One region of the Sphingopyxis fribergensis genome, then DNA from elsewhere that is predicted to be linked to it. Evidence: predicted binding sites of a transcription regulator. Region 1 holds the regulator's gene; the other holds the start of a gene.
What was found. The regulator LexA, encoded in region 1, represses DNA repair genes until DNA is damaged. The targets are predictions, from matches to a motif close to GTTCCNCNCTTGTTCT.
Positions count from the first base shown of each region.

Region 2: SKP52_RS19320 (ImuA family protein) is a predicted target of LexA. The motif match lies at 3,787-3,802, and genes of this name have one in related genera.

Region 1 covers NZ_CP009122.1:1,949,584-1,961,163, reverse strand. The annotation lists gene gltX (glutamate--tRNA ligase) at 1-439, opposite strand, end outside; gene SKP52_RS09095 (ComEC/Rec2 family competence protein) at 499-2,658, shown strand; gene lexA (transcriptional repressor LexA) at 2,612-3,289, opposite strand; gene SKP52_RS09085 (molybdopterin molybdotransferase MoeA) at 3,355-4,545, opposite strand; gene moaC (cyclic pyranopterin monophosphate synthase MoaC) at 4,542-5,012, opposite strand; gene trpC (indole-3-glycerol phosphate synthase TrpC) at 5,009-5,803, opposite strand; gene trpD (anthranilate phosphoribosyltransferase) at 5,800-6,798, opposite strand; gene SKP52_RS09065 (anthranilate synthase component II) at 6,795-7,385, opposite strand; gene SKP52_RS09060 (alpha/beta fold hydrolase) at 7,537-8,601, opposite strand; gene SKP52_RS09055 (anthranilate synthase component I family protein) at 8,637-10,154, opposite strand; gene SKP52_RS09050 (peptidylprolyl isomerase) at 10,159-11,580, opposite strand, start outside.
Region 2 covers NZ_CP009122.1:4,130,954-4,142,533, forward strand. The annotation lists gene SKP52_RS19310 (efflux RND transporter permease subunit) at 1-2,249, shown strand, start outside; gene SKP52_RS19315 (efflux transporter outer membrane subunit) at 2,246-3,646, shown strand; gene SKP52_RS19320 (ImuA family protein) at 3,805-4,608, shown strand; gene SKP52_RS19325 (Y-family DNA polymerase) at 4,499-6,061, shown strand; gene SKP52_RS19330 (error-prone DNA polymerase) at 6,058-9,339, shown strand; gene SKP52_RS19335 (flagellin N-terminal helical domain-containing protein) at 9,649-10,470, opposite strand; gene fliE (flagellar hook-basal body complex protein FliE) at 10,719-11,072, shown strand; gene fliF (flagellar basal-body MS-ring/collar protein FliF) at 11,076-11,580, shown strand, end outside.

The sequences.
Region 1 (11,580 bases):
ACGGGCTGCGGACGCGGAAGGGCAGGCGTTTTTCCTGCGCCTCGGCACGCATCGCGGCGAGTTCGTCCTGTGTGAGGTAGCAACGATAGGCTTCGCCTTTCGCGAGCAGTTCCGCCGCAACCGCAGCGTGGCGCGGCGCGCGCGCGAACTGGAACACCGTCTCGCCGTCCCAGTCGAGGTCGAGCCACTGCATGCCGTCGAGAATCGCGTCGATCGCGGCGTCGGTCGAGCGCGCGCGGTCGGTGTCCTCGATCCGCAGCAGGAATTTGCCGCCGTGATGGCGAGCGAACAGCCAGTTGAACAGGGCGGTGCGCGCGCCGCCGATATGCAGGAAACCGGTCGGCGAGGGAGCAAATCGCGTCACCACGTCGGCGCCGGTTGCTTCGGGTGTCGCGTCGCGGCTCGCTGCTGCCACTTTGGTCTGGTTTTCGGTTGCCACTGCGGCCTCTTTCACTCAATTTGCCGCCCTTCTGGGCGGGGATCGGGGGAGCCCCTAGCATGGCGACAAGGCTGCTTCAAACGCCCATTGCGCGAGCTTGGGTCATACATTGGTGTCGGATCGCCGATGGGCTCGAAGCGCGGCTCGAGGCCGAGCGCGAGCGGGTCGGGCTCTGGCTGCCCGTTGCGCTCGGCACCGGTATCGCCGCATGGTTCGCATTACCCGCCGAGGCGCACTGGACGGGATTGCTGTTCGTGCTCGCAGGCGGCTTGTGCGCGGGGCTGCTCATCGGCTGGCATAGCCGGCTCGGGCGGCTGATCGTCATCGGGTGCGGAGTGACGGCAGCGGGCGTTTTGCTGATCTGGGCGCGCGCCCTATGGGTCGCGGCGGCGGTGTTGGCGGCACCGGTGGTGACCGAATTTTCTGCGATCGTCGAGCGCGTCGAGCCGCTGCCTGCGAAGGGACAAATTCGCATTATAGCTTTGCCGCGGAACCGCGCCGATTTGCCGCCGCGCGTGCGGTTGACGCTGCGCAGCGAACAGGCGGCCGACCTCACCGATGGCGCGACGATCGGGGTCAGGGCGCGGCTGATGCCGCCACCAACGGCGAGCCTTCCCGGCGGCTATGATTTTGCGCAGCGCGCATGGTTCGACCGCATCGGGGCGGTCGGGACGGTGTTGGGCGAGGTTTCGCGGGCGCCGGGCAGCTGGGGCGGGATACCGCCTCTGCGCGCGCGGCTCAGCGCGCATATCCATGATCAGGTTGCGGGATCGCCGGGCGGCATTGCTGCGGCGCTGGTGACGGGGGATCGCGGCGCGATCAGCGAAATCGACGAGGGGGCGATGCGGCGCAGCGGACTGGCGCATCTGCTGTCGATCAGCGGGCTGCACGTGACCGCCGTCGTCGGGTTTGCGATGCTGCTGACGATGCGGCTGTTCGCGCTGAGCCGGCGGCTGGCGCTGGCGGGTTATGTCCTTCCCCTCGCGGCAGCGGCAGGGGCGCTTGCGGGCGGTGGATATACATGGCTGGCCGGCGCCGAAGTGCCGACGCTGCGCTCGTTTATCGCCGCGCTGCTCGTGCTTGTCGCCTTTTTGATGGGGCGCGAGGCGCTGACGCTGCGGCTGGTTGCGGCGGGCGCGCTCGTCGTGCTGATCTGGCGGCCCGAATCGCTTGCGGGGCCTAGTTTCCAGCTGAGTTTTGCGGCGGTCACCGCGATCATCGCGCTGCACGAGAGCCGCCCGATGCGCGGCTTTCTGGCGCGGCGCGAGGAATCGTGGCTGCTGCGATTCGGTCGCGCCATTGCAGGGCTGCTTGTCACCGGGCTTGTCGTCGAAGTCGCGCTCGCTCCGATCGCACTGTTCCATTTCCACAAGGCGGGCCTCTATGGCGCGCTCGCCAATGTCGTCGCGATCCCACTGACGACCTTTGTTATCATGCCCGCCGAGGCGCTCGCCTTGCTGTTCGACAGCGTCGGACTGGGCGCGCCCTTCTGGTGGATTGCCGAACAGGCGCTTAGCGCGCTGATCGGACTGGCCCATGGCGTTGCGAACGCGCCGGGTGCGGTTGCGACTTTGCCGACGTTTCCGCGCTGGGGCTTTGCCCTGGCAGTCTTCGGCGGTCTCTGGCTGCTGCTGTGGAACACGCCCTGGCGTCGCGCCGGCGCATTGCCGTCGGCGATCGGAATGGCGGCGCTGCTCGTCCAGCCGCGTCCCGATCTGCTGGTGACCGGCGACGGCCGCCATATCGCCGCGGCGATTCCCGGTGGCAGCTACGCGCTGCTTCGCGACCGGGCGGGCGATTTTGTGCGCGGCAGCATGGCCGAGGCCGCAGGTGTCGATGCTCCTTTCTCGGCGCTCACCGAGCTCCCTCATGTCGAATGCAATCGCGATTTCTGCCGCTGGAGCCAGGGAAAGGGCCCGCGACGCTACATCATCCTCGCCTCGCGCGGGCGCGACCGGATCGAGGGTGCCGACATGGCGGCCGCCTGTGCCGCCGCCGATGTCGTGATCAGCGACCGCTGGCTGCCGCGCGAGTGCGTCGGGCGATGGATGACCATCGATCGCGACAGCCTGGCCGAAACCGGCGGGCTGGCGCTCTATCTGGGCGAAACACCGGGGGCCGTCGCCACGCTGCGCGCGGGCGACAGCCATCCGTGGCGTTTACCGCAACAGCTTAGTGGTAACGACGAAGCAGTCCCGACAGCCGCCCCTGCACGATGACGCGATCGGCGGGGTAGCGCTGCGGTTCATAGGCGGCGTTTGCCGGATCGAGGCGGATCATCGGGCCTTCGCGGCGGAAATATTTGAGCGTCGCATCTTGTCCGTCGACGAGCGCGACGACGATATCGCCTTCGCGTGCGGTACTCGCTTTCTGGATCAGCGCATAGTCGCCGTCGAAGATGCCCGCCTCGACCATCGAGTCGCCCGATACTTCGAGCGCATAATGTTCGCCGGAGCCGAGCAACGCGGCGGGGACCGTCAGATTATTATGGTCCTCGAACGCCTCGATCGGCACGCCGGCCGCGATCTTGCCATGCAGCGGCACCTCGACGATGTCGTTGGCGGCGATCGGTCGCAGCGCGGGGGCGGGTTTGCGCAGCGGCACGACATTTTCGCGCGGCGGAGCGGTTTTTGCCGCTTCAGGCACTTTGAGCACCTCCAGCGCGCGAGCGCGATTGGGGAGACGACGGAGAAAACCTCTTTCTTCCAAAGCACTTATCAGGCGATGTATGCCAGATTTCGACTTCAGACCCAGCGCCTCCTTCATCTCCTCGAACGATGGCGAAATGCCGCTCGTGTCGAGACGTTGCTGGATGAAGTGGAGCAGCTCGTGCTGCTTGGCGGTCAACATCGGTTGTTCTCCATGATGCCAGTTCCGGACATAGAGAGAACGATAGTGGAACAAAGCGGAACTTGTCAAGCGATGACGAGATAGTCCGCCATCGCGCCCGCGTCCTGCGCCGGGGCGCCGATCTCGCGGATCAACAGGCTGTTCGCCGAAGCCAGCGGCAGGGTCAGGCCGCTCTCCTGCCCGAGGAACGGCGTCAGATATCCATTTTCAAGGCGCGCGCGCAGGTAATCGCGGCGCGTGCCACCTTCGGGCAACGGTTCGGCAAGCGGCGCCCGTTGGACGGTGGGCAGCGGATCGCGCGCGCCGGCGAGATGGCGGATGAGCGGGAGAAGGAACAGCGTCGCGGTGACAAAGGCCGACGAAGGGTTGCCGGGCAGGCCGAGCAATATCGCATCGCCCATCGTCCCGGCGATCAACGGCTTGCCAGGACGCATCGCGATGCGCCAGAAATCGATATGGCCGCCTGCGTCTTCGAACGCGCCGCGGACATGGTCGTGATCGCCAACCGACGCGCCGCCGACGGTGACGATGACGTCGTGACGTCGCGCCAGATCTTTGAGAACCTTGGAAAGTAGCAGCCGGTCGTCGCGGACGTGATGCGGCAAGATCGGCTCGGGCACCTCGCCTGCGAGCATCGCTGCGAGCATCACGCCGTTGCTGTCCGGAATCTGGCCGGGTGCGGGGGGGCGCCCCGGCTGGACGAGTTCGTCACCCGTGGTCATAATCGCGACGCTTGGGCGCGTTCCGACGGCGAGCCCGCCCGCCCCGCTCATCGCCGCTGCGGCGATGGCACCGGGGGTCAGGCGCGTTCCTGCGGGGAGCAGGCACTCCCCGCTCGCGAAATCGGCGGCGCGTTCGCGGATATGACGTCCGCGCGTGCCCGGGCCATCGCCGGTCAACCTCAGGTGCGTGCCGTCGACGGCGACATCTTCCTGCACGACCACCGTGTCGGCGCCAGCGGGCACCATCGCGCCCGTGAAGATTCGCATCGCTTCGCGCGCACTGACCGCCCGATCGGGCGCGGCGCCCGCAGCCACTTCGCCGATTACGGCCCACGGGCCCGGTAGGTCGTCGAAACGAATCGCGTAGCCGTCCATCGCCGACAGCGGCGCGGCGGGCTGATCGCGCTGGGCGAGGACATCGTCTGAAAGATAGCGGCCAAGCGATTCGGACAGGCTGATATTTTGGCGCGGCAGCGGCTCCCGAAGCGCGAAAAGCCGTGCCTGCGCCTGCTCGACGGGAAGCAGGCCCGTCATCCGGCGCGCCAGTCGCCCGAGCGGCCGCCGCTCTTTTCGAGCAGGCGAATATCGCCGACGATCATTTCGCGATCGAGCGCCTTGGCCATGTCGTAGAGGGTGAGGAGTGCGACCGAAGCGGCGGTCAGCGCTTCCATCTCGACTCCGGTGGGGCCCGTTGTGGCCGCCGTCGCGGTGACAGCGATGCCATTTTCTTCCCATGCGAAATCGATGCCGACCTTGGTCAGGGCAAGCGGATGGCAGAGCGGGATGAGGTCGGCGGTGCGCTTCGCGGCCATAATCCCGGCTATGCGCGCGGTCGATAGAACATCGCCCTTGGGCGCGTTGCCGCTGCGGATCGCGTCGAGCGCGTCCGCGGACATGGTGATGCGCCCACCCGCGACCGCGCGGCGCTGCGTGGCGGGCTTGGTGCCAACATCGACCATCGACGCAGCCCCGCTTTCGTCGAGGTGCGTCGGGCGAGTCACGCGGCGGCGCCCGTTAGCAGCGCGCGCGTTGCCGCCGTGACGTCGTCCTGGCGCATCAGGCTTTCGCCGACGAGGAAGGTTTTGACGCCGCTCCGCGCCAGTCTTTCGCAATCGGCGTGGCTGGCGATGCCGCTTTCGCCGACGAGCAATGTTCCGGGCGGGACGCGCTTTGCAAGGCGTTCTGTGACGCCCAGATCGGTTTCGAAGGTTCTGAGGTCGCGGTTGTTGACACCGATGAGGCGCGACGTCAGCCTTGTCAGCGCGCGATCGAGTTCGGCCTCGTCATGGACTTCGACGAGTATGTCCATGCCGCGTTCGATCGCTGCGGCCTCGATTTCCTGCATCACGCCATCCTCGAGCGCGGCGACGATGATCAGGATCGCATCGGCGCCGATCGCGCGCGCTTCGGCGACCTGCCACGGGTCGACCATGAAATCCTTGCGCAGCGCAGGGAGGGTGCAGGCGGCGCGCGCCGCGACCAGATAATCTTCATGTCCCTGAAAATAGAACGCATCGGTCAGGACCGACAGGCAAGCCGCTCCACCCGCTGCATAAGCGCGCGCATGATCGGCAGGGTCGAAATCATCTCTTATCAATCCCTTGGATGGTGACGCTTTCTTGATTTCTGCGATCAGGCCGAAACCGCCCGCGTCGATCTTGGCCTGAAGCGCCGCCGCGAAGCCGCGAACCGGGCCGGCGTCGATTGCGTCAAGTTCGGACAGCGTGCGCAGCGCGCGGCGCTCGGTCACTTCGTCGGCCTTGGTGGCGAGGATTTGGGTCAGCTTGTTCATTTATACGCGATCCAGCAATTGAGAAGCGCGTTGGCAAGGCCTTTGTCGATCGCTTCGGCGGCTTCCTCGACACCCTCGATCAGCGTTGCGGCCGCACCCGCAACAACGAGCGCTTCGGCGGCGTTGTAGAGGACGGCATCGCGATACGCACCTGGCTCGCCTTCGAGCAAGCGGCGAAGCGCCTTTGCGTTATATTCAGCGTCGCCGCCACGAATTTCGGCGAGCGAGCGTGTCGGAAGGCCCGCATCGGCGGCAACGCTGCGCTGCATCCGGACCCCCTCGGGCATCACCACCGCAACCTCGTTGCCGCCCGCAAGCGAGAGCTCGTCGAGCCCCTCGTCGCCCGAAATGACGCGCGAATGTTCGGTGCCGAGCCGGTGCAGCGCCTCGGCATAGACCGGCACATAGGCGGGACGGGCGATACCGACGAGCTGGCGCGTGACGCGCGCGGGATTGGCGAGCGGCCCCATCAGGTTGAAGATCGTTCGGCGACCGATCGCCTTGCGGATCGGCATGATGCGCTTCATCGCCGGATGGCGAGTTCCGGCGAAGAGGAAGCAGATGCCGAGGTCGGCGAGTTGTTCCTCGGCTTGCCGGTCGGCCCGTTCCATGTCGAGACCGAGCGCCTCCAGCGTGTCGGCGGCGCCAGATTTGGAAGAAGCAGCGCGATTCCCGTGTTTTGCAACCGGAACTTCGCACGCCGCAACGACGATCGAAACGGCGGTCGAGACGTTGAGCGTATGATGACCGTCGCCGCCGGTGCCGCAGACGTCAATCGCGCCCGCAGGTGCTGCGACGGGGATCAGCCGGTCGCGCATCGCCTGCGCCGCTGCGGCGATTTCGACCATCGTTTCGCCGCGATCGGACAGAGCGATCAGGAATTCGGTAACCTGCTCATCGCTCGCGCCGCCGTCGAGCATCGTCGCGAAGGCGTCCTCGGCCTCGTCGTGATCGAGCAACTGCGCCGGATCGGGAAACGGCCCGAAACGGCTCATGCCGCCTTCCGCGCGCCGATGGGCAATCCCGCGATTGCCATGAAGTTCGCGAGCATCGCGTGGCCATGCTCGGTCGCGATGCTTTCGGGATGGAATTGCACACCGTGAATCGGCAGCTCGGCATGGCGGAAGCCCATCACCGCACCGTCGTCGCTCGTCGCGTTGATTATCAGCTTTTCTGGAATATCAACGACTTCGAGGCTATGGTAACGTGTGGCCTGGAATGGCGACGGCAGGCCGACGTAAAGGCCGCTGTTGTCGTGGCAGACGGGCGAGGTCTTGCCGTGCATCAGATGGCCGCGCTGGACGGTCCCGCCGAAATGCTGGCCGATCGCCTGATGCCCAAGGCAAACGCCGAGCAGCGGCCGTCGCGCATCGGCGCAGGCTGCAACGAGATCAAGGCTGATTCCGGCTTCGTTCGGCGTACAAGGGCCGGGCGATATGAGGATGGCATCAGCGCCGGTCGCGAGCGCTTGCAACGCGGTCAGCGCGTCGTTGCGTTCGACACGCACCTCGGCGCCCAGTTCGATCAGATAATGAACAAGGTTAAAGGTGAAGCTGTCGTAATTGTCGATGACGAGGATCATGGGGGCGCACTAACGGTTTTGGGGAAGTTGGGGAAGGGATAGAAGCTTTTCGGCTCCCAAACCCACCTTCGTCATTCCCGCGAAAGCGGGAACCCAGCGAGCCGAGGTTGCAACTGGGTTCCCGCTTTCGCGGGAATGACGAGGGGTTGTGTTACTGGGCCATCAGCTTCGCCAGATCGTCCTTCCAGAATTTCGCCCAGGTGTGGGTGCCGTGGCCCTTGGTCTCGGGGCTCGCGGCGATCAGGATGAACTTCGCCGTCGGCAGGCGCGCTGCCGCTTTCTCGGTGATGCCATAGGCGGGCGGGTTGATGAAATCGTCGGCCGAGTTGATCCACAGCATCGGCACCTTGATCTTTTCCAGGTTGGGCCAGGGATTATAGGTTCGCGAGCTATCAAGCTGATAAATAACGTCGTTGGCGTCGTTCCGGCCATAGGTCCGCGCGAAGGCTTCGTCCTTGTATTTTTCTGCCGCTGCGCGCGTCGGATATTGCGCCTGCAGCGCATAGGGGTTGGCGCCTGCGATCATGGTCAGCGAGGCGGCGGTCCGCAGGCTCGATGCGGGCGGATTAATGTAGTTGCCGCCGTTCCACAACGGGTCGGCCTTGATCGCGTCGATCGAGAGCGTGCGCCACATGCGGTTCTGGCCCGCGATCTCGACCGGAAGGCAGGCGAAGGGTGCGAGCTTTTCGGCGAAATCGGGATGGGTTTGCCCCCAGACGAAGGCGTGCATGCAGCCCATCGAGGTGCCGAGGATCAGCTTGAGTTTGTGGACGCCGAGCTTTTCGGTGAGCATCCGGTATTGCGCGCCGACCATGTCGTCATAATCATATTTGGGGAAGGTCATCCGCATCCCGTCGCTCGGCTTCGACGAGCCGCCGTGACCGATATTGTCGGGCAGGATGATGTAATATTTCCTCGTGTCGAGCGGCTGGCCGGGGCCGAAGAGTTCGTTCGCGAATTGCGGCTGGAAGAATTGTTTGCCTGTACCGCCGGTGCCGTGAAGGATCATCACGGCGTTGGTGACATTACCCTTTTTGTCACGCTGCGGCGTCCCGAGCGTCGTATAATGCATCTTGAGTTCGGGCAGCTTTTCGCCCGTTGCGAAGGTGAAATCCTTGAGGATTGCGTCACCTTCTGCGGCCCCCTCGACGGTCTGGGCATGGGCGGGGGTAGCGCTGGCGAGCAGCAGAGCGAGCGGGGCGAGGAGTTTGCGCATAGCGGGACGCTAGCGCGCGTCCCGATCAGGTCAAGCTATTGCCCGTACCCCGGAGTCCCCGCGAGCCGCACCGCTTCGCGGGCCGCCGCAAATAACGCCCCCGCTTTGGCTTCGCACTCGCGCTGTTCATAGGCGGGATCGCTGTCGGCGACGATGCCGGCGCCGGCCTGGACGTGCATTTCGCCGTCTTTCACGATCGCGGTGCGCAGCACGATACAGCTGTCCATATTGCCGTCGGGGGCGAAATAGCCGACGCCGCCCGCATAAGGCCCGCGCACATCGGCTTCGAGTTCGGCGATGATCTGGCAGGCGCGAACCTTTGGCGCGCCGCTGACGGTGCCCGCGGGGAAGCCCGCGAACAGGGCGTCGATCGCGTCCTTGTCGGGGGCGATGCGCCCGATGACGTTCGACACGATGTGCATGACATGGCTGTAATATTCGACGGTGTAGCTGTCGGTGACGGTCACGCTGCCGCCCACAGCCGCGCGCCCCACGTCGTTGCGGCCGAGGTCGAGCAGCATCAGATGCTCGGCGCGCTCCTTGGGATCAGCAAGCAGCGATTCGCGGTTTTCGACATCCTCTGCGCTGGTTCGGCCGCGCGGGCGGGTGCCGGCGATCGGGCGAATGGTGATTTCGCCATCGCGAACCCGGACGAGGATTTCGGGCGACGATCCGATCAGCGCGAAGCCGGGGAGGTCGAGAAAATAGAGGAAGGGCGAGGGGTTCACGCGGCGAAGCGCGCGATAAAGATCGAAGGGCGGCAGGTCGAACGGGGTCGAGAAACGCTGCGACAGCACGACCTGGAAAATGTCGCCCGCGGCGATGTAATCTTTCGCTTTGGCGACCATCGACGCGAATTCGGCGGGCGGCGTCACCGCGTTCGGGCCGATATCGGCGGGCAGTGCTTCGGTTGCAGCACGGTCGGCATGGGCGCTGACGCTTGAAAGGCGCGCTGCGATCGTGTCCAGCCGGTCCTGCGCCGCCTCGATCATCCGGTCGATCGCTCCGGCGGGGTCGGGCCAGATCGGCGCGATCAGGAAGAGTTCGTCGGCGAGGCGGTCGAAGACGAGGACCACCGTCGGGCGCACGAAGATCATGTCGGGCAGGCCGAGCCCGCCGCCCAGCGCACGCGGGATGCGTTCGACGAGGCCGATAGTTTCATAGGCGAAAAAACCGACGAGCGTTGCCAGTGCTTTCGGCAAGCCTTCGGGCACGTCGAAGCGACATTCGGCGACGAGATCGCGCAGCGCCTGGAGCGCGGGGGCGGCAAGCGGGGTGAAGGCGTCACGGTCGCGGCGCCAGTCGCGGTTGATCCGCGCGGTTTCGCCAGTGACCTCGAACATCAGATCGGGGTCGAGGCCGATCAGACTGTAGCGCCCGCGCGTCTCGCCACTTTCGACCGATTCGAGCACCCAGTCGCCGCGCCCCGGCTCGATGAGCTTTAACGCCGCCGAGACTGGGGTTTCGATGTCGGCGATCAGCCGCTGCCAGACGACCGCGCCGCGCGCCCCGGCCAGCGCTTCGAGCGCAGCGGCTTTGCCCTCCAGACTCACCCGTCTATTCGACGACCGGCGTGGTGCCGGTCAGCTCAGCGCGCAGCTGGTCGACGAGTTTCTTGTTGATCGTCACCCCGACGCGGCGCTTCGCCTCGGCGGAAAGCTGTTCGATCAGCTCGTTACCGAAGGCGGGGGCGAGCGGCTGGGCGATCGCGGCAACGCGCTGCGGCTCGATCGATTTGGGATCGGGGCGCTGAACGTCGTTCAGTGCGATCACCATCCAGCCGCGATTGGCGGGGATTTCCAGCGTCTTCACACTGCCCTTGGCCATCGAAAAGAGCAGCGCGAGTTCGGGCGGAACGGGCTTGCCGCCGGCACCGAGTTCGGCGCGGCGGCCGCCGATCGTCTGGACATTGCCGATATTGGGACCAGCGGCCGCGACAGCTTCGCTGAGGCTCTTGCCGCCCTCGACAGCCTTCACGATCGCGCGCGCTTTGCCGCGGGCAACCTTCTGCCCTTCGGCAAAGCGCCATTCGCTGAGCAGGTCACCTCGGATCTGCGCGAATGGCGGGGGAGCCGCAGCCGTGATCGATTTCACCGCATAGACCGCGAATTTCTCATTCTCGACCAGCGTTGCGATATGCGCTTCGCCTTCACCTGCGGCTTGGAAAGCCTGCGCGACAAGGGGGGCGAGTTCAGGTGCCGGTGCGAAAGCGGGCTGTGCGGGCGCGCGACCGCTGGGCAGAAGCGCGGGCGTCTCGACAAGCTGGAGCTTGCGATCTGCCGCCACTTCCTCGACCGCGGCGCCGCCGTTCACGGCGTCCTGAAGCGCGTTATAATAATCGACGATCGCTTCGTTCGCCTTGTTCTTGGCAAGCTCGGTGCGAATTTCAGGGGTGGCGTCGGCAAGGCTGCGCGCGGGTTTCGCAGTGACATCCTCGACGCGCGCAACTGTCCAGCCGAGGCCGGTCTGCGTCGGGCCGATCAGGTCGCCGCGCTTGGCGGCGAAAGCAGCCTTGGCGGCAGCGGCGCTGCTCGTTGCGGCATAGGCCGACTGGGTGAGGTCGCCGGTGGTCGAGGCCGACAGGCCCGCCGCCTGTGCGGCGGCGGCGAGCGAGGTGCCGCCTCGAACCTTGGCAGCGAGCGCCGTTGCCGCTGCTTGGTCAGGAACGATCACCTGCGCGAAGCGGCGGGTTTCGCTCGCGGCATATTGCGCGGCATTGTCCTTGTAGACCTTGGCGACTTCGGCGTCGGTGACCGCCGGAACCGGCACCGCGCTGCGGTCGAAAAGCGCATATTGGATGACGCGGCGTTCGGGGACGGTGAACTTTGTCGCATTTTGGGACAGGAACGTCTTGAGCGCGGCATCGCCGGGGTCGGCGGTCGGCGCGAAGGGGCTTGCCGGTATGAAGGTTGCCTGTCCGCGCCGCTGTTCCATCAACAGAGCGGCATAAGGCTGCGCCATCCCCGGTGCGATGCGCGG
Region 2 (11,580 bases), 2.2 Mb from region 1:
CCGACGGCCTGACCTACAGCTATGCCAATGATTCGACCGCCTTCATCAAGCTGTCGGTGAGCGAGGTGCAGAAATCGCTGTTCGAAGCGATCCTGCTCGTCATCCTTGTCATGTTCGTCTTCCTGCAAAGCTGGCGCGCGGTGTTGATCCCCGCGATCGCGGTGCCCGTCGTGCTGCTCGGCACCTTCGGCATTTTCTATATGCTGGGCTTCAGTATCAACACACTGACCCTGTTCGGGTTGACGCTGGCGATCGGGCTGCTCGTCGATGACGCGATCGTCGTCGTCGAGAATGTCGAGCGGTTGATGGAAGAAAATCCCGGCATGTCGGCGCGCGAGGCGACGATCCAGTCGATGAAGGAATTGCAGGTCGCGCTGATTGCGATCGCGCTCGTGCTGTCGGCGGTGTTCCTGCCGATGGCCTTCTTCGGCGGGTCGACCGGCGTCATCTATCGCCAATTCTCGGTCACCATCGTTTCGGCGATGGCGTTGTCGGTGCTCGTCGCTCTGATCCTGAGCCCCGCGCTGACCTCGACCTTGCTGAAACCCAAGGAGCATGGCGACGCGGGTAACGGCGGGCGCTTCCCGCGCGTCCATGCCTTTCTCGAACGCGCCAAGACCGGCTTCAACACGCGCTTCGACCGCTCGGTCGACCGCTATGTCGGCAGCGTCACCAAAGTCGTCGACCGCAAATGGCTGTTCCTCGGCATCTATGTCGTGCTGCTCGCCGCGCTTGCCTTCCTCTTCCTTCGGCTGCCGAGCGGCTTCCTGCCCAATGAGGACCAGGGTCGCGTTTCGGTCCAGTTCCGCCTGCCCGCGGGCGCGACGCAGGCGCGCACGCTCGAAGTGCGCGACAGGGTCGAAAAATATCTGCTGAGCGAGGAAAAGGCGAATGTCGGGGCGCTATTCCTCGTCGCCGGCGGCGGCGGCGGTGGCGGCGCGGTCGGCCAGAACACCGGCCAGGGCTTTGTGAACCTCGTCCATTGGGACGAACGCCCGGGCAAGGAACGCAGCGCCGAGGCGATCGCGACGCGCGCACGCGCCGCGCTCGCCGGAATACGCGACGCACAGGTTTTCGCGCTGGTCCCCGGCGCGGTGCGCGGGCTCGGCGATTCGGCAGGCTTCACGATGCAGTTCCAGAACCGCAGCGGGATGAGCCGCGACGAGTTTGTCGCCGCGCGCGAAAAGCTGCTCGCGATGGCGAACGAAAATCCGAAACTCACCTCGGTGCGCCTGTCCGATCTGCCCGACGTGTCGACGCTGAAGATCGATGTCGATACGCAGCGGCTAACCGCTTATGGCATCGACAATGGCGATGTGAACAACACGCTCGCGACCGCGTGGGGCGGACGCTACGTCAACGATTTCATCGACAAGGGGCGCGTCAAGCGCGTCTATGTCCAAGGCGATGCCCCCTATCGCGCCAAGCCCGAAGACCTCAGCCAATGGTATGTCCGCGCAACCGACGGCGAAATGTCGCCCTTCTCGGCCTTTGCGACCGTCGGCTGGTCGACGACGCCGAGCAGCAGCTCGCGTTTCCAGGGCGTCCCGGCGTTCGAAATCTCGGGCCAGCCCACCCCCGGCACCAGTTCGGGCGAGGCGATGGACGAAATGGAGCGCATGGCGAACGAAATTCCGGGAACCAGCGTCGCCTGGTCGGGCTCCTCTTATGAGGAGCGCCTCTCTTCGGGGCAGGCGCCTTTGCTCTACGGCCTGTCCTTGCTCGTCGTCTTCCTCTGCCTCGCCGCGCTCTACGAAAGCTGGTCGATCCCGCTCGCGGTGCTGCTCGTCATTCCGCTCGGGCTGATCGGCGCGGTATTCGCGGTGAATTTGCGCGGGCTCGAAAACGACGTCTATCTCCAGATCGGTCTGCTCACAACCATGGGGCTCGCCGCGAAGAATGCGATCCTGATGATCGAATTTGCCGAGCAGGAGGAGCGCAAGGGCAAGCGTGTGATCGAGGCCGCGGTTGCCGCGGCGCGCATCCGCCTGCGCCCGATCCTGATGACCAGCTTTGCCTTCATTTTCGGCGTGCTGCCGCTCGCGATCGCGACCGGCGCGGGGGCGAACAGCCGCGTCGCAATCGGCACCTCGGTGATCGGCGGGATGCTCACCGCGGCCTTCCTCGCGATCTTCTTCATCCCGCTCTTCTTCGTCCTCGTCCGCCGCGGCGTGCGCGACGGCTTGGCGGCGGTGCGCGCGCGGTTCGGCAAGAATAAGGGTGAAGGCGCGGCGGAGGTGCCGGCATGACCCGCGCCCGCGTCCTGCTGATGGCCAGCACGCTCGCCCTCGCTGGCTGCTCGCTTGCGCCGAAAACGGTGCTGCCGACGCCGCCCGTGCCGCAAAGCTGGCCCGCCGGCGACGCCTATCTGCTACAGAGCGAAGCGGCGCTGCCGATCCTCTCGTACAAAAGCGTGTTCACCGACCCCCGGCTGCAATCGCTGACCGATCAGGCGCTGACGAACAACCGCGACCTGCGCGTCGCCTACGCCAATGTCGCCGCGGCGCGTGCGCAAGTGCGTGTCACACGGTCGGGGCAATTCCCCGAACTCGGGATCAGCGCAGGGGCGGGCTATTCGGATTCGAGCGGAAGTGGTGGGAGCAGCGGCGATTTTTCGCTACGCGGCGGCATCACCGCCTTCGAGCTCGACCTGTTCGGCAAGCTTGCCAACGCGACCGAGGCCGACCGCAACCGTGCGCTTGGGACCGAGGCGGCGTCGCGCACCGTGCGACTCGCGCTGATCGCCAGCCTCGCCGATACCTGGGCGACCTATGGCGCCGACCGCGACCTGCTCAAAATTGCCGAGGATACCGCCGCCAGTGCGCGCGAAAGCGTGCGCCTGACCAAAGCGCGGCTCGACGGCGGCGTCGCGCCGCGCACCGATCTGCGCCAGGCCGAACAAATCCTCGCGACCGCCGAGGATTCGATTGCACAGCAACGGACCGCGCTCGCGCAGGACGAGAATCTGATCCGCCTGCTGGTCGGCGGCGATATCGACCGCGCGCTGCTCCCCGCGAGCCTGACCGAAGTGACGCCGGCGATCGTGTCGCTGCCCGCCGGGGTCAGCTCCGAAATCCTGCTTCGCCGTCCCGACGTAATCGAGGCCGAATATGGCCTGCGCGCCGCGGATGCCGACATCGGCGTCGCGCGCGCGCAGCTCTTCCCCTCGATTTCGCTGACCGGACTGCTCGGCTTTGCCAGCAACGCGCTCGGCAGCCTGTTCGACAGCGGGTCGTTCAGCTGGTCGGCGGGCGGCGATGCCACCGCGCCGATCTTCGACGCCGGCGGGCGCCGGGCGGGGGTTGCGGTCAGCGAGGCGCAGCGCGATGCCGCGCTCGCAGGCTATGAAGGCGCGATCCAGACCGCGTTCCGCGAGGTCGCCGATGCGCTGGCGGTGCAGGGCACGATAGCGGAACGCGTCCGCGCCGCCGCAGCGAACACCGAAGCCGCCGCCGATACCGCGACGCTGACCGACGCGCGCTACAAGGGCGGCGTCGACAGTTTCCTCTCCAGTCTCGACGCACAGCGCAGCCTTTATTCGGCGCGGCGGAGCGAGATCGCGACGCAATTGCTGCTCGTCAGCACGCGAATCTCGTTGTTCCGCGCATTGGGCGGCGACAGCAGCGCAGGCGTAGAAGCCCGCTAACCCACCGTCGTCATTCCCGCGAAAGCGGGAAGCCAGCGAGCCAGCGTCGGGAACTGGGTTCCCGCTTTCGCGGGAATGACGAACTATGGATGCGCGCCATCCCGACTCATCTTGACAATCGCACCCGCTCGCGCGCTAATAGAACATATCAGGAACAAATGATGCGCGAGTCGTCTCCCATACTCGCCGGGCTGCGCCAACGCATCGCTCGGCTGTCCGCCGATGGCGGTTTCGAAAGCCGCCCGGCCCAGGGCTGGCTGGCGAGCGGGCACGCGCGCTTCGACGCCGCGATCGGCGGCGGGCTTGCGACCGGGCGCACCCATGAATTTTTCGCCGCCGACGCGCTCGACGCGACGAGTGCAGCGGCCTTTGCGGCGCTCATGGCCTTACGCACGCCCGGCAAGGCGCCGCTGATCTGGCTGCGCACGAGCGATGCCGGCAAGCGTAGCGGCCATATCTACGCCCCCGGCATCGCCGAACTCGGCGGCGACCCCGACCGGTTGCTGCTTGTCGAGGCGGGCGATCCGAAAATGCTGCTCGCCTGCGCGAACGACGCGATCCGCTGCGCGGGGTCGGCGGCGGTGATCGTCGAAAGCTGGGGCAAATTCCCTTTGCTCGACCTCACCGCCGGACGCCGCCTTACGCTCGGCGCACGCGATGCGGGCACCACGCTCCTGATGCTTCGGCTCAATGCATCGCCGTCGCCGAGCGTCGCCGAAACGCGCTGGAACGTCGCCGCCGCGTCGTCGCACGCTCTGGAAGCGAACGCCCCGGGCGCCCCCGCCTTCGACCTCGAACTGCTGCGCTGGCGCGGCGGCCCCGCGGGGACGCGCTGGCGACTGGACTGGAACCATGACGAAAAATGCTTCGGCCCAAATGCCGACGAAGCGGCGCTATCTGGCGCTCTTCTTCCCCTTCCTGCCCGCCGAGCGATGGCTTCGCACGGCGCCGAGGCTGCCTGACGCCCCGCTCGTCTTCGCCGAGAAGCAGCGCGGCGCGATGCGGATCGCGAGCGTCGACGCGGCGGCGCTGGCGGTCGGGCTGCGCGTCGGCATGCCGCTCGCCGATGCGCGCGCGCAAGTGGGTGAACTCGCCGTCGTTCCGCATGATCCGGTGCTCGACCAGGACTGGCTCGACCGGCTCGCGCAGGGCTGCGCGCGCTACTCTCCGCTTGTCGCGCTCGACGCCCCCGATGGCCTGATCCTCGATATCGCGGGCGCCGACCATCTTTACGGCGGCGAGGCGGAGCTCGTGCGCGATGTCGAAAGGCGCCTTGCGCGGCTCGGTTTGACCCTCCGCCACGCACTCGGCCCCACCGCCGACGCCGCGCGTGCACTCGCGCGCTACCAGACGCGCCCCGCCCCAGATGAAGGAGAGGCGATCCGCCGCCTGCCCGTCGCCGCGCTCGAACTCGAAGCCGAAGCGGCGACCGCGCTCGTCCGCGCGGGATTGAAGACGATCGGCGACCTCGCGAGCCGCCCGATGGCGAATATCGCCGCGCGCTTCGGCGCCGACGCCGCGATGGCATTGCGCCGCCTGCTCGGCGATGCGCCCAGCCCGCTCGACCCGCGCATTGCCCTACCCCCAGTGGTCGCCGAACGCCGCTTTGCCGAGCCGCTTGGCAGCACCGCGTACGCGGCCAAGGTGCTAGCCGAGCTCGTCGGCGAAGCGATCGAGGAGCTCGGCGAACGCGGCAAGGGCGGGCGCCATTTCCGCGCCACCTTCTTTCGCAGCGACGGCCTCGCGCGCGCCATCGCAATCGAAACCGGCCATCCGACCCGCGACACCGGCCTCGTGATGCGCCTGTTCGCCGAGCGTATGGACAGCCTCGCCGACCCGCTCGACCCCGGCTTCGGCTTCGACATGATACGCCTCGCGGTGCCGCGGCTCGAGGCGCTCGGCGCGACGCAATTGAAGCTCGAAGGCGGCGCGGTCCGTGCGGCAACCGAAGGCGCGGCGATGGACGAACTCGCCGACCGGCTGACGACGCGGCTCGGGCGCGGGCGCGTTCGGCGGCTGCGCCCCGCCGATACGCATATCCCCGAACAGGCGCAGCTCGAACTGCCCGCGGCCGACGCGCCGCCACCGCTGGCCTGGCCCGCTCCCGAAGAAGGCGAACCGCCGACACGTCCCTTCCACATCTTCGACCCGCCGCAACCGATCGAGGTGATCGCCGAGGTGCCCGACGGCCCGCCGCATCATTTCCGCTGGCGCCGCGCAACGCACGCGATCCGCCGCTACGAAGGCCCCGAACGCATCGCCGCCGAATGGTGGCGCCGCCGCGACAATGGCGGCCTGACGCGCGATTATTACCGCGTCGAGGATACGCAGGGCCGCCGCTTCTGGCTTTTCCGCCACGGGCTTTACGACGAAAAGCCCGACCCGCGCTGGTATATCCACGGGGTCTTTGCATGAGCGAGGAATTTGCCGATCCCGGCTTCGCCGAACTGGTCGCCGCGACCAACTACAGCTTCCTGCGCGGCGCATCGCACCCGCATGAGATGGTTGCGGAGGCCGTCGCGCTCGGCATGACGGGCATCGGCATCGCCGACCGCAACAGCGTCGCGGGGGTGGTGCGGGCGCTGACCGGGCTGCGCAAGCTGCGCGAAGATGCCGCAGAGGAGGGAGTCGCGTTCCCGGACATAAAGCTCGTCGTCGGGTCCCGACTGGTTTTCGACGACGGCACGCCCGACATCATCGCCTATCCGACCACGCGCCATGGCTGGGGCCGGCTGACCCGGATGCTCACCATCGGCAATCGCCGCACCACAAAGGGCGACTGCGTGATGAAGCTCAAGAACCTTCTGATTCACTGCGAGGATATGATCCTGATCGCGATGGCGACCGAAAAGGACGAAGCCGTGTTGCGCCGTCTCGATGAGGCAGCTCCAAGCTCACTTTGGCTCGGCGCGACGATGCCCCGTGGCGGCAGTGACCGCCGCCGTCTCACCAGACTGAGCGCCTTGGCCGACCGTGTCGGCATTCCGATGCTCGCGACCAACGACGCGCTTTACGCGACGCGCGGGCAGCGGCCACTCCATGATGTCATCACCTGCATTCGCGAAGGCACCAGCCTCAACGATGCCGGCCGCCTGCTGCGCGCCAATGGTGAGCGTCATCTGAAGTCGCCGCAGGAAATGCGGCGCCTGTTTCGCACCTGCCCCGAAGCGGTCGACGAAAGCGCGAAGATCCTCAATCGCATCGCCTTTTCGCTCAGAGATTTGGAGTATGAATATCCGCACGAGCCGGTCCCCAAAGGTTGGGAGCCGCAAAGCTGGCTCGAACATAGGGTGATGGAAGCGGCGAACAGGCTTCATCCGGGCGGATTGCCCGACCGTTGGCGGGAGGTACTCGACGAGGAGCTCTCGCTCATCCGTAAATGCAAATTCGCCTGCTATTTCCTGACCGTCCACGACATCGTCAATTTCGCCCGCACGCAGGACCCGCCCATTCTTTGCCAAGGACGCGGTTCGGCGGCGAATTCGCTCGTCTGCTACCTGCTCGAAATCACCTCGATCGATCCCATCGCGAACAATCTCCTGTTTACCCGCTTCCTGTCCGAAGAACGTCGTGAGCCGCCCGATATCGATGTCGATTTCGAGCACGAACGGCGCGAGGAGGTGATGCAATATATCTATCGCCGCTACACACGGCGGCGCGCGGGCATTGCCGCAACGGTGATCCATTACCGGCCGCGCAGCGCGGTCCGCGAGGTCGGAAAGGCATTGGGGCTCAGCGAGGATGTCACGCAGCGGCTTGCTGATACGACCTGGGGCAGTTGGGGCAGCGAGATGCCCATCGAACGCTTCATCGAAGCGGGCCTCGACCCCGAGCTGGACGATATTGCGCGGCTGCAATGGATCGTCGCGCAACTGCTCACTTTCCCACGCCACCTGTCGCAGCATGTCGGCGGCTATGTGCTGACCGAGGATCGGCTCGACGAAATGGTGCCGATCCACAATGCCGCGATGGAGGACCGCACCTTCATCGAATGGGACAAGGATGACATCGACGAACTGAAACTGATGAAGGTCGATATACTCGCGCTCGGGATGCTGACCTGCATCCGCAAATGTTTCGACCTGATGCGGCTGCACGATCTGGGCGATCATGACCTCAAGTCGGTCCCGCCGGAAGATCCGGTTGTCTATGATATGCTTTGCACAGGCGACAGCATCGGCGTCTTTCAGGTCGAGAGCCGCGCGCAGATCAACATGCTGCCGCGTCTTCGCCCACGCGAATTCTATGACCTTGTCATTCAGGTCGCGATCGTTCGGCCAGGGCCGATCGAAGGAGATATGGTCCATCCCTATCTGAAGCGCCGCAATGGGGAAGAAGCGGTGGACTTTCCTTCTCCCGCCCCGCCCCATGACCCGAAGGAACTTTACAAGCTGCTTCGCAGGACATGCGGCGTTCCCCTGTTTCAGGAACAGGCGATGAAGCTGGCCATCGTCGCTGCAGAATTTACCCCCGACGAAGCCAACGGCCTGCGGCGCGCAATGGCGACCTTCCGCAATGCCGGGACGATCCATCAATATAAGGAAAAGATGATCGGCGGCATGATCCGGCGCGGCTATGAACCCGATTTCGCAGCCCGATGCTTCAAGCAGATCGAGGGGTTCGGCAGCTATGGCTTTCCCGAAAGCCACGCCCAGTCGTTCGCCAAGCTCGTTTATGTGTCGTCGTGGCTGAAATGCCATCACCCCGCCGTCTTCGCCTGCGGCATCCTCAATTCGCAGCCTATGGGCTTCTATGCCCCCGCGCAGCTCGTCCGCGATGCGCGCGAACATGGGGTCGAGGTGCGCGCGGTCGATGTGAATGCGAGCTTTTGGGACAACAGCCTCGAACGGCGCGACGATGGCAGCCTCGCGCTGCGGCTCGGATTCCGGCAGGTCGATGGATTTCGCGAGGAATGGGCGATGCAGATTGCCGACGCCCGCGCGACGCCTTTCGCCTCGGTCGAAGAACTCGCACGCCGCGCGGGCCTGCCGTCGCGCGCGCTGCGCTTGCTGGCCGAGGCCGATGCCTGCCGGTCGATGGGGCTCGATCGGCGCCCGGCGCTATGGGATGCGCGGCGCGTTCGGCAGGGCGTGCTGCCGCTGTTCGGTGCGGCCGAAACCGACGAACTCGGCGCCGAGGAGGATGCGCAGCTGCCGCCGACGCCGATGGTCGAACATGTCCTCACCGATTATCAGACGACGCGGCTGTCGCTGAAAGGCCATCCGATGGCCTTCTTGCGCCGCGATTTCGAACGCGAAGGCGTGCTGAGCGCGGGCGGGGTCGCCGCAGCGAAGAACGGATCGATCGTGCGCACTGCGGGGGTCGTGCTGATCCGTCAGCGCCCCGGCAAGGGCAATGCGATCTTCATCACGCTCGAGGATGAGGGCGGGGTCGTCAACATCCTGCTGTGGGCACGCCATTTCGAACGCTATCGCCGCGCCGTCATGGCCTCGCGGCTGATGCTGGCCGAGGGCGAGGTGCAGCGGAGCAAGGAAGGCGTGATCCACCTGATGGCGACGCGCATCGTCGATCGGACCGCGATGCTCGATACGCTGGGGAGCGACCGGCGCTTCGAGCCCGACGTCTGCCGCGCCGACGAGGTCAAGCATCCGCAGCTCCCGCGCGGTTATGCGGCGAAGCATGGCCATCCACGCGACGTCCGCATCCTGCCCAAGTCGCGGGATTTTCATTGAGGGGGACGAATGCGGCGGGCGGCATATGGCTTGCCGACGTGGCGGCTAAGGGGTGGGCAGCGGACATTCCCAAGTTCGTCATTCCCGCGAAAGCGGGAACCCAGTTGTGACGTCAGCTCGCTGGGTCCCCGCTTTCGCGGGGATGACGAGTAAGAAGTAGAACGGCAACTATCGGCCGAGACCGCCGTTAGCGATAGTTCGCAACCCGTCGCCTCCGAAAAAGATGATGCCCCGGCTGTGGGGGCCGGGGCATCGGATCAGGCTATCTAAGGGACCAACCAAATATAGCCTGAAATTTGTTCGCGAATTTTAGCCGCGGAGCAGGTTCATCACGCCCTGCTGGCTCTGGTTCGCCTGGGCGAGCATCGCGGTCGATGCCTGTGCCAGGATGCCAGCGGCCGCGAGGTTCGTCGATTCGACCGAGAAATCGGCGTCTTCGATGCGCGATTTCGATTCCGACAGATTGGTGACGCTCGACGTCAAATTGTCGACAGCCGACGACAGACGGTTCTGCTGGGCACCCAGGTTGGCGCGTTCGGTCGCGACCGTGTCGATCGCGGTGTCGAGCGTTGCAAGCGCGGCCTGCGCACCCGCCGCGGTCGAGAAGTCGAGCGCATCGACGCCGAGCGCAGCGGCCTGCATGTCGGCGACCGTGATGTTCACGACCTGGCCGGTATCCAGACCCGTCTGAATGTCGAAGCCCGCAGCGACGCTGCCGTTGAGCAGCACATTGTCGTTGAACGTAGTGCGGGTCGCGACGTCGCCGATCTGCGAAATCAGCGCGGTAACTTCTTCCTGCACCAGCGTACGGTCGTCATCGCTCAGCGTGCCCGTCGAGGCCTGCATCGCCAGTTCGCGCATGCGGACGAGGATGTCCGAGATGCTGCCAGCGGCGCTGTCGGCAGTCTGGGCAAGCGAAATGCCGTCGTTGGCGTTGCGGATCGCCTGCGTCAGGCCGCGCGCGCTGGCGTCCATGCGGGTCGCGATGGCGAGACCAGCGGCGTCGTCCTTCGCGCTGTTGATGCGCTTGCCGCTCGACAGGCGTTCCATGGCCTGCGACTGCATTTGGCTGGCGACGCGCGAGTTATTCTGGGCGCGAAGCGCGCTCACATTGGTGTTGATGACAGTCATCTTTGTTCCTTTCCGGCCTCGATGGCCATTCCCGTGATGTGAGGGCTCGAGGAGCGGTCACGGAAAGCAGTAACGGCGGGCCGCGAGGGCGATTAAGCGCACCCCGTCAAAAAAACGCCGACGCCGCTTGAAAGGCCGACGCGAACACAGTCAATTTCTTGAAAACAAGCCATATATATTTTTGGCACGCGCTTTGCATTGTTCTTTGCGTGCGGCACGTCGCCGCCATCAGGACGGATGAAAAAGCAATGAGCACGATTGACCCGAGCCGGCTGCTGCAGATGCGCAGTTCGATTCTCAATCAGAACCAGGCGTTGCAGCGCGCCGCGGGCCGTGGCGGCATCGGCGGAGCCGAAGGCGGCGTCGGCGGCGCAGACGGAACGCCGGATTTCGGCGCCGCGATCAACAATGCGCTGCAACAGGTCAATGCGCAGCAGTCGAAGGCGAGCAACCTAAGCGAAGCCTATGAACGCGGCGACACGCACGACATCGTCAGCGTGATGATCGAGCGCCAGAAGGCCTCGCTCGGTTTCGAAACCACCCTGCAAGTCCGCAACAAGCTGCTGTCCGCGTATCGCGACATCATGAACATGCCGGTGTAATCCATGGCCGAGACCCAGATCCTGACCCCCGTCCCCAATTCGATGGACGACGGCTCCGCGAACCGCCTGTCCGCTCCCGTCTTCGGTGGCCGGCTCGCACCGTTTACCCAGTTCATGCGCCAGCCCGCCGTCCAGCGCGCGCTGCCCGCGATCGCGATGACCTCGGCGATCGGCATCGCCGCGTTCGCCTATTTCACGATGCAGGCGTCGCCGCAGGCGCAGCTGTTCGCCGGGCTCGATGACAGCGACAAGGCGGCGGTCGCCGACGCGCTGCAGACGCAGGGCATCGGCCACAGCATCGACCCCACGACCGGCGCGCTCACCGTCGATGCCGACAAGCTCCACCAGGCGCGCATCGCGCTCGCTGGGCAGGGCCTGCCCAAGGCGGCGCCGAGCGGCGACAGCCTGATCGCCGCGCTCCCCATGGGGTCGAGCCGCGCGATCGAGGGCGAAGCGCTGCGCTCGGCGCGCGAGGCCGACCTGTCGCGCACGATCGAGACGATCGACG